DNA from 3 places in the Phaeospirillum tilakii genome. Region 2 is predicted to be linked to each of the others. Evidence: riboswitches for the same ligand, from Rfam matches in the RefSeq annotation. Region 2 holds a riboswitch; each other region holds the start of a gene.
What was found. A riboswitch is a leader RNA that binds a small molecule or an ion and turns the genes downstream of it on or off. The one in region 2 is predicted to bind cobalamin.
Positions count from the first base shown of each region.

Region 1: linked by a shared signal. The riboswitch ahead of ACFSNB_RS07930 (energy-coupling factor ABC transporter permease) and the one ahead of ACFSNB_RS02030 (TonB-dependent receptor family protein) in region 2 are both predicted to bind cobalamin.
Region 3: linked by a shared signal. The riboswitch ahead of cbpA (modified peptide precursor CbpA) and the one ahead of ACFSNB_RS02030 (TonB-dependent receptor family protein) in region 2 are both predicted to bind cobalamin.

Region 1 covers NZ_JBHUIY010000012.1:63,654-67,909, reverse strand. Annotated here, with positions in the region: gene ACFSNB_RS07940 (stimulus-sensing domain-containing protein) at 1-1,181, opposite strand, end outside; gene ACFSNB_RS07935 (response regulator transcription factor) at 1,185-1,883, opposite strand; cobalamin riboswitch at 1,960-2,182, shown strand; gene ACFSNB_RS07930 (energy-coupling factor ABC transporter permease) at 2,273-2,926, shown strand; gene ACFSNB_RS07925 (energy-coupling factor ABC transporter substrate-binding protein) at 2,923-3,198, shown strand; gene cbiQ (cobalt ECF transporter T component CbiQ) at 3,195-3,929, shown strand; gene ACFSNB_RS07915 (energy-coupling factor ABC transporter ATP-binding protein) at 3,917-4,256, shown strand, end outside.
Region 2 covers NZ_JBHUIY010000002.1:207,205-211,460, reverse strand. Annotated here, with positions in the region: gene ACFSNB_RS02035 (ABC transporter substrate-binding protein) at 1-409, opposite strand, end outside; gene ACFSNB_RS02030 (TonB-dependent receptor family protein) at 484-2,502, opposite strand; cobalamin riboswitch at 2,791-2,999, opposite strand; gene ACFSNB_RS02025 (adenosylcobinamide amidohydrolase) at 3,099-3,785, shown strand; gene cobF (precorrin-6A synthase (deacetylating)) at 3,820-4,256, shown strand, end outside.
Region 3 covers NZ_JBHUIY010000019.1:59,045-63,300, reverse strand. Annotated here, with positions in the region: gene ACFSNB_RS10910 (PAS domain-containing transcriptional regulator) at 1-684, opposite strand, end outside; gene cbpB (peptide-modifying radical SAM enzyme CbpB) at 795-2,189, opposite strand; gene cbpA (modified peptide precursor CbpA) at 2,186-2,305, opposite strand; cobalamin riboswitch at 2,419-2,553, opposite strand; gene ACFSNB_RS10895 (MMPL family transporter) at 2,756-4,256, shown strand, end outside.

The DNA of each region.
Region 1 (4,256 bases), on a different contig from region 2:
ACCGCGCCGGCCTCGGCGCGCGACATCTCGGCGTCGATGCGCGAGGCGTCGGAAATGTCGCTGATCAGCCGGTCGAGCCGGCCGACATCGTCCTGGATGATCGCCATCAGCCGGCGGCGGCGGTCGGGATCCTCGATCCGCGCCGCCGTCTCGACCGCCGAGCGCAGCGAGGTCAGCGGATTCTTGATCTCGTGGGCGACATCGGCGGCGAAGGCCTCGATCGCGTCCATCCGCCGCCACAGCGCCTCGGTCATCTCCTTCAGCGCCACCGACAGCTCGCCGATCTCGTCGCCGCGCCGGGACAGATCGGGGATCAGCGCGGCGCGGCCCTGGCCATGGCGCACCCGCTCCGCCGCCAAGGCGAGGCGGCGCACCGGGCGGGCGATGGTGCCGGCGAGATAGAGCGACAGCCCGACCGTCAGCGCCAGCGACAGCAGGAAGGCCTGGAAGATGGCGAGGCGGATCTGGAACAGCGAGCGGGCGATGCCGTTGCCCTCGGCGCTGATCAGCACCGCGCCGCGCACCTGCTTGTAGCGTTGGACCGGCACCGCCACCGACAGCACCAGCCCGCCGCCCTTGCGGGTGCGGACCTGGGCGCCGCTGCGGCCCTCCAGCGCGGTCGCCACCTCGATGAAATCGCTGGCCCGCGCCCGGGGCGGATCAAGATAGAGCGGCAAGGCGCGGTCGAACCGCATCCAGTGGGCCAGCCGTTCCCAGCCGATGCGCAGGGTGTCGAACCAATGCGGATCATGCGGCGGCGGCAGCAGCTCGACATGGACCAGCCCGACCGCGCCGAAGCGGAAGCGCGAATCCGCCACCAGCTCGCCGCCGGCGCCGAACAGCCGCACCCGCAGCCGGGCCGGCTCGGCCAGCCGGCGCACCATCTGCCGCGCGGTCTCGGCATTGAATTCGAGGCCCTCGCCCTCGCCCTCGATCAGCGCGCCCTCGCCGACGGCGGCGGCGACCATCTGCGCCTGGGTGGCGAGGCCGTCGAGTTCGGAGCGGATCAGCCCCTGCTTGTAGCGGTCGAGATAGAGCAGTCCGCCCACCAGCACCACCGGGGCCAGCAGGTTGACGGCGAGGATGCGGCGGGTCAGCGGCGAGGCCAGCAGCCGCCAGCGCGGCCAGCGGCGGCGGGGCGGCCCCTCGGCCGGACCGGCGACGGCCGGCGCGGTCTTCACGCCCTATTCCTCGCGGTAGCGATAGCCGACCCCATACAGGGTTTCGATCTGGGCGAACGACTCGTCGACCTCGCGGAACTTCTTGCGCAGCCGTTTGACGTGGCTGTCGATGGTGCGGTCGTCGACATAGATCGATTCGCCATAGGCGGCATCGATCAGCTGGTCGCGGCTCTTGACGTGGCCGGGGCGGATCGCCAGCGCCTTCAGCAACAGGAACTCGGTGACGGTCAGATCGACGCCGTGACCGTTCCAGGTGCAGGCATGGCGGGCGGAATCGAGCAGCAGCGGCCCCCGGGTGATCACCTCGCTCACCGCCTCGGCCCCGCCGGCGGCGTTGGCCTCGATCCGGCGGATCAGGGCGCGGATCCGTTCGATCAGCAGCTTTTGCGAGAACGGCTTCTTGATGTAATCGTCGGCCCCCATCCTGAGGCCGAGCAGTTCGTCGATCTCGTCGTCCTTGGAAGTGAGGAAGATCACCGGCAGCGACGATTGGCGGCGCAGCCGCTGCAACAGCTCCATCCCATCCATCCGCGGCATCTTGATGTCGAGCAAAGCGAGATCGGGCGGCTGGGCGGTCAGCCCGCGCAACGCCTCGGCCCCGTCGGTGTAGGTGCGCACCTTGAAGCCCTCGGCTTCCAGCGCCATCGACACCGAGGTCAGGATGTTGCGGTCGTCATCGACCATCGCGATGGTATGGGTCAAGGGGGGAAAACTCCGTCACTGCCGTGCCGGGCAGGATAGCAGGATGGTCGAGGTTTGCATCGGGATCGTGGCGAAATTATAGTTGGGGGACGATGGTTCCCCGCCGGCCGCCGCCGACGGGGTGAAAATGGGAACGCGGTGCGGCCCGGCCTGGGCCAAATCCGCGACTGCCCCCGCAACTGTAGGCGGAGAGGCACGGGTCCCCCTCAAGCCACTGGCCCCCGCGCGGGGGGCTGGGAAGGCCGGACCGGTGCCGACGACCCGCAAGTCAGGAGACCTGCCATCGCGAGAGTCGCCGTGAGCCTGCCGGACGGGGTGTGCCGGGAGGTCGAACAGAATTCCGTTTCGCGGCGGCATTTTGCCCTCTCGACGAACGGAGTCCGTCCCGAATGCATATCATGGAAGGTTTTTTGCCGGCGCCGCACGCGCTGGCCTGGAGCGCCGCCGCCGCGCCCTTCGTCGCCGCCGGCGCCTGGAAGCTCAAGCGGATCGTCACCGACCACCCCGAGGCGCGGCTGCAACTCGCCGCCGCCGGGGGCTTCGCCTTCGTGCTGTCGGCGCTGAAGCTGCCGAGCGTCACCGGCTCCTGCTCGCATCCGACCGGCACCGGGCTCGGCACCGTGCTGTTCGGCCCGTCGGTGATGGCGGTGCTGGGCGGCATCGTCCTGCTGTTCCAGGCCCTGCTGCTGGCCCATGGCGGCCTGACCACGCTCGGCGCCAACATCATGTCGATGGCGGTGGCCGGGCCGTGGGTGGCCTTCGCGGTGTGGAAGGGCTCGAACGCCCTCGGCCTGCCGGCGGCGGTGGGGATCGCCCTGGCCGCCGCGCTGGGCGACCTCGCCACCTATCTGGTCACCTCGGCCCAGTTGGCGCTGGCCTTCCCCGACCCGGTATCGGGCTTTGCCGGGGCCTACCTCAAGTTCGCCGGCATCTTCGCCCTGACCCAGGTGCCGCTGGCGGTGGCCGAGGGGCTGGTGACGGTGGTGGTGATCAATGCCCTGGCCGGTCGCGGCCTGGTGCCGGGTGTGGGAGACAAGGCATGAGCGCGCGCCTCAATCTGTTGCTGCTGGGCCTCGCCGCCCTGATCGTCGCCGCCCCGCTGGTGCTGCATCCCGGCACCGAATACAGCGGCACCGACGATGCCGCCCGTGACGCGGTGGCCACCGTCGCCCCGTCCTATACCCCGTGGGCCGAGCCGCTGTGGGAGCCGCCGGGCAAGGAGATGGAAAGCCTGCTGTTCGCCGTGCAGGCGGCAATCGGCGCGGGGCTGGTCGGCTATGCCATCGGCCGCCGCCAGGGAAGCCGCGCGAAGTGAGTCTGACGATCGACCGGCTGGCGAGCGCCAGCCGGTGGCGCCAGCGTGGGCTGGGGGAGAAGAGTCTGCTCGCCCTCGGCCTGCTCGCGCTGACGCTGGCCCTGCCGCCCTGGCCGGCGGCGGGGCTGGTGCTGGCGATCGCCTGGACGGCGGCGCTGGCTGGCGCCCGGGTGCCGCCCGGGGCGTGGCTGCGGCTGGTGGCGGCGCCGTTCGGCTTCGCCCTCACCGCCACCGCCGCGCTGGCGGTGCAGATCGGCCCCAACGGCATCGCCCTCGCCGCCGATGGCGGGCGCGCCGCCCTGCTCGCCTTGCTGCGGGCAAGCGCGGCGCTGTCCTGCCTGCTGCTGCTGGCGGTGACCTGCCCGGCGCCCGATCTGGTGCGCGGCCTGCGCCGGCTCGGCGTGCCGGCCGAAATCGTCGAGATCGCCCTGCTGATCTGGCGCTTCCTGCTGCTGCTGCTCGACTCCGCCGCCGCGATCCGCACCGCCCAGGCCGCCCGGCTGGGCTGGCAGGGCTGGCGCCGGTCGCTGCGCTCGCTCGGCCTGCTGATCGCGTTGTTGCTGCCCCGGGCGATGGAACGGGCGCGGCGGCTGGAGGTCGGCCTCGCCGCGCGCGGCTTCGATGGCAGCCTGCCGGTGCTGCGGCCGGCGGCGGCGCTGTCCTGGGGCTTCATCGCCGCCACCCTGACGCTGGAGGCCGGCATCGCCGGAATCGGGCTATGGTGGAACTGACCCTGGAGGCGCGCGGGCTGGTGTTCGGCTGGCCCGGCGGCGGCCGCGCCCTCGACGGGCTCGACCTCCGGGTGGCGCGCGGCCGCACCCTGGCGATCCTCGGTCCCAACGGCGCCGGCAAGAGCACCCTGCTGCTGCATCTCAACGGCACCCTGCGGCCGGCGGCGGGCGAGGTCCGCCTCGGCGGCGCCCCGGCCGGTTATCACCGCGCCGCGCTGGCGGGGTGGCGGCGGCGGGTCGGGCTGGTGTTACAGGATCCCGACGACCAGTTGTTCGCCGCCACCGTTGCCGAGGACGTCTCGTTCGGTCCGCTCAATCTCGGCCTGC
Region 2 (4,256 bases):
CCTCGCCCCGCGCCGTCTCGCCCAACGCCGCCGCCAGCCTGCGGATCTCGGCCCGCACCCCGTCGAGGCTCTGCGGCGCGCCGACCCGGTAGACCGGCACCCCCAGCCGCTCCAGCAACATCCCGGTCGCCGGATCGTTGAAGGTGCCGAGCACCACCAGATCGGGATGAAAGGCGAGAATCTGTTCGACCCGGCCCTCGGTGACCGGCAGGCCCTGGGCCGCCGCCGCAACGGTCGAAACCGCCGGGTCGGCCGCGAACGGGCCGACCGCCCTCACCCGGTCGCGCTCGGCCAGCTCCAGCACCAGCCGGTCGGCGCACAGATTGGCCGAGACGATGCGGCGGGGGGGCTCCGCCAGTGCCGGCAGGGCCAGCAGCAGGGTCAGGGTGAGCAGCACTCCCAAACGCATCGTTCGTATCCTCGACCGCCTTGCAGGGCGCCGCCCTGCCCCCGCCGGGGCCGCAAGGCCCCGGACCCCTGCTGTTAAAACGACAGGCCGAGCCGGCCGACCACCGTCCGCCCCGGCAGGGGGTAGGCGTTGGCCGCGCCATAGGTCGTGCTGCTGGCGATCGCGTAGTCGTAATAGCTCTGGTCGAACAAATTCTGCACCGCGAACGACCAGGTGACCGGCGCCAGCTCGCCGCCGACCCGCAGATCGACCACGGTATGCGAACCGATCAGCGGCTGGAAATTGCTCTGGTCGTTGTCGGCGCGGCGATCGCCGACATAGCGGGCGTCGAGATCGACCACCACGTACTTCTCCCACGCGTCCCACGACAGCCCGGCGGAACTGGTCCAGCGCGACACCAGCGGCACGTCCTTGTCCTTGTACACGCCGGCGGTGAATTTGGCTTCGGTATAAGCGAGGCCGCCCTTCAGCCGCAGTTCGGGGGTCAGGCGGTAGGTCGCGGTCGCCTCGCCGCCATAGCGCCGGGTCGGGTCGAGGTTGCGGTTGACCCCGCTGATCGGGTCGTAATGCAGTTCGTCGCGCAGCTCCATCACGTAGCCGCTGCCCTGCCAGCCGAACCGGCCGTGCTGGCCGCGCAGGCCGAGTTCGAGGTCGCGCGAGGTCTGGGCCTTGAGGGCGAAATTGGTGCCCGAGCCCCAGGCGGTCGAACCGACCCGTTCATCGACATTGGGCAGGCGCAGGCTGCGGCCGAGCCGGCCGAACAAAGCCAGTTGCTCGGTCAGGCGATGGTCGAGGCCGAGATGCAGGGCGTATTGGGTGTCGCTGTCCGACAGCGGGTTGCCGCCCGGGGTGATCGCCCAACTGGCCGAGGCGTTGTCGGGGTTGTAGCGATCGACCGCCGACAGCATCACATGCTCGACCCGGGCGCCGAACGACAGGTCGGTGTCGGGACGGACCGACAGGGTGTCCTGGAGGTATTCGGCCACGTTGTGCTGGCGCAGGTGGTAGGTGTGGAACGGACGGTTGCCCTGATGCCACATCCGCCGCGAATCATAGAGGGAATAGCTGTAATCGAGGCCGGCGGTCAGCCGGTTGGGCAGGCCGGCCAGGCTGCCCTCGCCATTGAGCCGGGGGGTGAAGGACAGGGTGGTCAGCTGGCGCTCGTTGTAGGTGTCGTAGACGCTGCCCCAGCTGCTGAAGAAGGCGTCCTCCTGCTCCTTGTGCCGCACCCCGCCATCGACCACCAGTTCGAGGCCGGAAGCGACGTCGAAACTGCCGCCCAGCGCGGCGTTGACCCCGCGCTTCTCGGCATGGTCGTAGGGCGAGGTGGTGCCGCGCCGCAGGCCACGGGCATAATTGGTCTGATTGACCCCACCCGGCAGGCCGAGATGCTGGTCGTCGGCGCCGAGATTGAGATACAGCTCGCCGCCGTCGAGGCTTTGCCGCACCTCGCCCGAGATGCTGCGCTGTTTGAGGGCGTTGTTGTCGCGATAGCCGTCCGAGGTGATCTGGCTGCCGGCGACCGACAGCGCGGTGTCGCCGATCCGCTTGTTGACCCCGGCATTGGTCTCGCGATAGCCGAGCGAGCCGATCGCCCCCTCGATCCGCGCCGAATCCGGGGTATTGGCGCCGTTCTTGGTGACGATGTTGATCACGCCGCCGACCGCGCCGTCGCCATACAGCACCGCCCCGGCATTGCCCCGGGTGATCTCGATCCGTTCGATGTTGGAACGCTGGATCGCCGACAGATCGACCGAGGACAGATCGACGTCGTTGAGACGGCGGCCATTGACCAGGATCAGGGTGTTGCCGGTCGCGGTGGCACCGAAGCCGCGCATGTCGACCGAGGCGCCGCTGCCGTTGACCCCGCCGAACATCGTCTGCACCTGGATCCCCGGCACCCGGCCGAGGATGTCGGCCAGACTCTGCCCGGGCGAGCGTTCGATCTCGTCGGCGGTGATCACCGTGGTCGAGGCTCCGGTGATGCCCTCGCCCAGCCGGCTGGCGGTCACCAGCGTCTCGGGCAGCGGGTCGGCGGCCGTGGTCCCGGCGGCCTGGGCGGCCGGTCCGGCGCCGATCGCGGCCAGGGTCAACAAAAAGGTCAGGCCGGGTCCCCCCCGGCGCGCGGAATGTCCGCAAGCTCCCATCGGTCACGCTCCTGCGTTCGCGCCCCGGCAAGGCCGGACGGCGCGTGGAAACGAAAACCGATCGGAAGGCCATGACGAATCGGCCCCGACCCGATCCCGGCCGGCGCCGACAGGCACCAGGGGAACCGGCACAACATCGCTCGGGTCATGACGGGGGGAATCCCGGCACGGCCTTCGTCTCGGCGTCGACGTCACCGCTGCGAAAGGCCGCTCCGTATGGGTCCACCGCCCACCGGTTGGGTGACCGTGCTGGCAGGTCTCCTGACTCGCGGGTCATCGCCCGAAGCGCCCGGCCTTCCCAGTTTCCCAGTGGCCATGATGGACGCGGACTCGCCGCTCACAGTTGCGGGGACAGTCACGGATTGCGACCCGCGCGGGGCCGGCACCGTGTTCCCTCTTGCCTCCCCGGTGCGAACCGGGGAACCAGCATGTGCGCCGAAGATGAAACAGCCGTCCCCGCCGGTCAAGCCGGTTTTCCGCCGCCCGCCCGCCCGACACCGGGGCTTGCCCTCTCCCCCCGACCCGTGCGAAACGCCCCGGCGATGGAACCGCTGTTCACCCTCGAAACCCGCCCCGGCTGGCTGATCGCCCGCTTCCCCGCCCCGTGGCGGCTGGCCGGCTGGAGCCTCAACCGCCCCGGCCTGACCTCCACCGCCTGCGTGGCGTGGCTGGAAGTGGTCGATGCCGACCTGCCGCTCGGGGTCGATCCGCTCGACCTGCTCGACCGCCGGCTGGCGGAAGCGGGGCTGGACGGCGCCGCCGGGATGATGACGGCGCGGGCGCTCGACCGCCACCACCGCGCCGCCGCCGGCACCGGCCCCGACCGCGCCGAGGTACTGGTGACTCTCGGCCTGACCAACGGCGCGGTGCTCGATTCCGCCGGCCACCCCCGCCCGGTGATGCCGCCGCCGCCCGCCCCGGTCGGCACCATCAACCTGCTGGCGGCGCTGACCCGGCCGCTCAGCGACGGCGCCCTGCTGGAGGCGCTGGCCCTGGCCGCCCAGGCCCGCACCGCCGCCCTGCTGGCCGAGGACGGCCGCATCGTCGGCACCGGCACCGACTGCATCCTGCTCGCCTGCCCGCCGGCAGCGGCGCCCTGCCCGTTCGCCGGCCTGCACACCGCCACCGGTCAGGCGCTGACCAGCGCGGTCTATCAGGCCACCCGCGCCGCCCGCCGGGTGTGGGAGGCGGAAAATCCCGCCACCCTGGCGGCGTCGCGCCGGCTATGATCCCCCCTTCCCCGCCCCGAGAAAGGCTTTCCCGATGGCCCACCCGCCCCGCAAGACCCTGCTGCTGATCGGCATCGGCCCGGGCGATCCCGACGCGCTGACCCTGGCCGCCGTCAAGGCGATCCAGCAGGCCGACCTGTTCTTCTTCCTCGACAAGGACGGGCCGGGCACCGAGTCGCTGATCCGCTTCCGCCAGGACATCCTCGACCGCCACCGCGACGGCCGCCCCTACCGCGTCGCCCGCGCCCCCAGCCCGCCGCGCGACCGCACCCCGGCCGATTATCACGAGACGGTGGTGGAATGGCGCGACCGCCGCACCGCCCTGATCGCCGGGATGATCGAGCGCGAGCTGGCCCCGGGCGAGTGCGGCGCCTTCCTGATCTGGGGCGACCCCTGCCTGTATGACGGCACCCTGCAAAGCCTGCGCGAGCTGATCGACCGCGACGGCGCCGCGTTCGACCTGCGGGTGAT
Region 3 (4,256 bases), on a different contig from region 2:
CTGATCGGCGAGACGCAGATAAAGCCGCCCATCGTCGCGTTCGGTGGCGAGGATGTGGCGCAGATTGACCAGATGGCGGCGATGGACCCGCAGGAACAGAGCGGGGTCGAGCCGGCGTTCGAGGTCGGCCAGCGAGCGCGGGCAGAAGGCGGCGAAGGCCAGGGTGCGGGCCTCGGCGTAATGGCCCTGGGCGGTCAGGCAGACCACCTGATCGACGTCGATCAGGCTGGTGACTCCCCCCTGGCCGCGCACCACCGGCAGCTTCAGCAGCAGGGCGCCGTGCGGGCCGGTGGCGACCGGCGGTCCCATCGCCAGATCGCCCTGGGCGTGGAACATCATGCAATAGCCGATCTGGCCGGGCTCGGGGCCGGTTTGCAGCCGGGTGACCTTGGCGACCAGACTGCCGATCGGGGTGGTGACCACCAGCGCGGCGGCGCCCTCGGCCGAATCGCGGGCGCACTCGATCAGCCACGCCACCTTGGGCCGCGCCGCCGGGGGATGCAGGTCGAGGATGTCGCGCCCGAACGGCAGCGTGCGGTCGCGGCCGAGCAACTGGCGCGCCAGCGGGTTGGCCGACAGGATCCGCCGTTCGGCATCGAGCACCACCACGCCGACCGGGGTGCGTTGCAGGCGGTATTCGAAACTGCCGCCGGGATCGGGAGGAAAAACGGGGGGAGGGGGCATCGGCGCCGGGACCAGGGCTGAGGCGGTCAGCATAGCCGCTTTGCCGGGTCTTGCCTACCCCGTCGGGTGGCTTCCGCCGCCCGGGGGGATCCCGGGCGGCGGAGCCGGCGTCAACAGGCGCCAAAGGCGAAGGTGGTTTCGGTCCCTTCGTCCCAGCCATCCCACAGGTAATCGCCCTCGATGCCGTCGGCGATCAGGCGGAAGGCGTAGCGGGCCTGTTCCAGATAGGCGTCGCAATAGGCGCCGATCTGGTTCATGCCGCCATTGGCCTCGTGCGCCTCGGCCGGACAGGGCGAGCCGCAGAAATGGCGCACCGGACAGATCGCGCACTTGGCGATGTCCTCGACCTTGCGCTCGGACACCTTCTTGAACGGCGCGGTCTCCAGCACGTCCTCGATCCGGTCCTGGAACAGGTTGCCGCCGGCGAACTCGGGCAGGCCGATGAACTCGCTGCACGGGAACAGGGTGCCGTCGGGGACCAGGGCGAAGAAGCTGCGCCCGCCGCCGCAGGGGGAGATGTCGCACATCAGCCGCCGCGCGGTGGGGGCCAGGATCGAGATCAGGATGTTGGCGAAGTTCGCCACCACCAGCTTGCGGCCGGTCTCGCGGTAGAGCTGATGGGTGCGGTCGAGCGCGGCGGTGAAGGCCTTGGCCACCACCGCGTCCTCGACCCACGAATCCCTGCCGCCCTGCTGGGTGCAGCGGACGAAGTTCAGCATGCAGGCCGGCACTTCGCGGGCGTGGAGGAACTCGACCATCGCGGTCAGCTGATCGACGTTCTGGCGGTTCATCGTGCAGATCACGTTGAAGCCGGGATAGCCGCGCAGCCGGTCGATCGCCCGCAGGGTCGAATCGAACACGCTGTCGCCGTTCCAGCGCTTGCGCGACAGGTCGGCGACATCCTGCACCGGGGCGTCGAGCGACAGGCCGATGCCGCAGCCCTGGCCGGTCAGGAACGCCACCGCCTCGTCGTCGAGCAGGGTGGCGTTGGTCTGCACCCCGAAGCGGAAGCGGTCGCGGTACTGCTCGATCGCGGCGAACATCGCCTCGCGCGCCAGCATCGGCTCGGCGCCGTGGAAGATGATCTGCGGCTTGCGGTCGGGCGGCAGGGTGCGGCTGAAATAGGCGTCGAGCCGGGCCATCGCGTCGAGCAGGGTCTCCTTGCTCATCTGCTGGCCGCCCTTGCGCATCTCGCCCGGAATGTAGCAATAGGCGCAATCGAGGTTGCAGCGTTCGGTCGGATTGAAATAGACCGCCGACGGCTTCAGATGGAAGCGCAGCATGTCCATTTCCTGGGCGAACGAATCGCGCTTGGCGTGCCACTGCGCCAGCAGGGCGCCGTCCTCGATCACCGCCCCGGTCTGGTCCTTGCGCACCAGCGACCAGAAGGCGGTGTCGGCGTCGATCAGCGCGGTGTAGTCGGGATGGCCGATGTCGAACCAGTCCAGCCCGTCGGGAAGAGCGGCCCCCGCCGCTCCCCCCTTCACCTCGGTGACGAGGCTCAACGCTTCACCTGCTTGTCCATCAGCACGTAATGGGACAGGCCGGTGCCTTCGGCGTCGCAGCTCTTGCGGCTGGCGATCACCGCCGGACGGGTGGTCTTCTGATCGGTTCTGGTCATGGCCTTCACGGACTCCACGTTGGTCGGGGCGACGGCGCCGGGCCATGACGGACCCTTTGCCGAAACCCTTTTCCATCGGATTCCGCCCCGAGACTCTTGATGAGGCCCAACAGGTCTTCTGGCTCTCGGATCAGCCACGGCACCACGCCTTCCCGGCGGTTGGCCGCCAGTGGCCGGGCGTTTTCCGCCCCAGTGGTCCGTGTCCCCGATTACAGCGGCGGGACCGCCACGGAGTTGCACCGTGTTCCGGGATGTTGGACTGAGCCCGTTTACGCCAGCGGGGCGGGGGGCGTCAAGCCCGGCGGCGCCCCGTCCGGCAGGGCCGAAAGCGACGCATGGGAGGGGCGCGATCATCCCCTTGCCCTGTGGGGTCGTTCCGGGGCACAGTCCCGCTCGCGCCGCAGGGCGCGTTTCGTTTTTCCAAGGAACAGTTCAGGACTGGACAAGATCATGGCCCGGCGTCTCGCGGTCTTCCTGGTGGATTGGTGCTGGCGTCATGCCTGGGCGGTGGTGACGGTCGCCCTGCTGGCGACGGCCGGGCTCGGCTATTACGCCGCCACCCATCTCTCCCTCGACACCGACGAATCCAAGCTGATCGCCGGCGATCTGCCGTTCCGCCAGGCCGAGGCGACGATCGATGCCGCCTTCCCCCACACCCTCGACCGGCTGGTGGTGGTGCTCGACGCAGCCACCCCCGAGGCGGCGGAGGAAGGGGTCGAACGGCTGGCCGCCGCGCTGGAGGCCCGCCATGATCCGGCGATCCGCTCGGTGTCCCGCCCGGCCGAGGAAGTGTTCTTCCGCCGCTACGGCCTGATGTTCCTGTCGCCGACCGAGCTGTCGGCGCTGTCCGACCGGCTGATGGCGGCCCAGCCGCTGCTCGGCACCGTGGCGCGCGATCCGTCGCTGCGCGGGCTGGTCGGCGCCACCCAGATGATCCTCGAGGGCGTCGCCCGCCATCAGGCGGCGGCCGAGGAGGTCGAACCGCTGCTGCAACGGCTCGACCGCGCCGCCGGTGCGCTGGCCGAGGGCCGCGCCGCCGAGCCGGCCGACTGGCAGAGCCTCGCCGCCGCCGGCCCCGGGCGCGACACCCCCAGCCGGGTGCTGCTGGTCCAGGTCCGGCTCGACCATGCCGAACTCCAAAGCGGCGCCGCCGGCACCGCCGCGATCCATGCCGCCGCCGCCGCCGCCGGGGTCACCCCCGACCAGGGCTACCGCCTGCGCCTGACCGGCTCGGTGGCGCTGACCGACGCCAATTTCGCCACCGTCACCGAAGGGGTCGGCCTGTCGGCGCCGCTGTCGCTGCTGGCGGTGCTGGTGCTGCTGTTCTGGGGCGTGCGGTCGTTCCGGGTGGTGGCGGCGATCATGATCAGCCTCGCGGTCGGGCTGGTCGCCACCGCCGCCTTCGCCGCCGCCACCGTCGGCAGCCTCAATCCGATCTCGGTCGCCTTCGCGGTGATGTTCGTCGGCATCGCGGTCGATTTCGCCATCCAGTTCGTCATCTCGTTCCGCAACGAGCGGTACCGTCTGACCGACGCCGCTCCGGCGGTCCGCTCGGCCGCCGGGCTGATGGCGGCGCCGCTGTCGCTGGCGGCGCTGGCGACGGCGGTCGGCTTCCTCTCCTTCCTGCCCACCGCCTATACCGGCGTCTCCCAGCTCGGCCTGATCGCCGGCGGCGGGATGGTGATCGCGCTGGTGGTCGATTTCACCCTGCTGCCGGCGCTGCTGGCGCTGATCAAGCCGCCGTCCGAGCCCGAGCCGGTCGGGCTGAAGCTGGCCGCCGCCGACCGCTTCCTCGCCCGCCGCGCCCGTCCGGTGGTGTGGGGCGCCGGCCTGATCGCGGCGACCGGCGCGGCGCTGCTGCCGGCGCTGCCGCTCGATTTCGACCCGCTTCACCTCCAGAATCCCAAGGCCGAGGCGGTGGCGACCTTCCAGGACCTCGCCCGCGATCCCG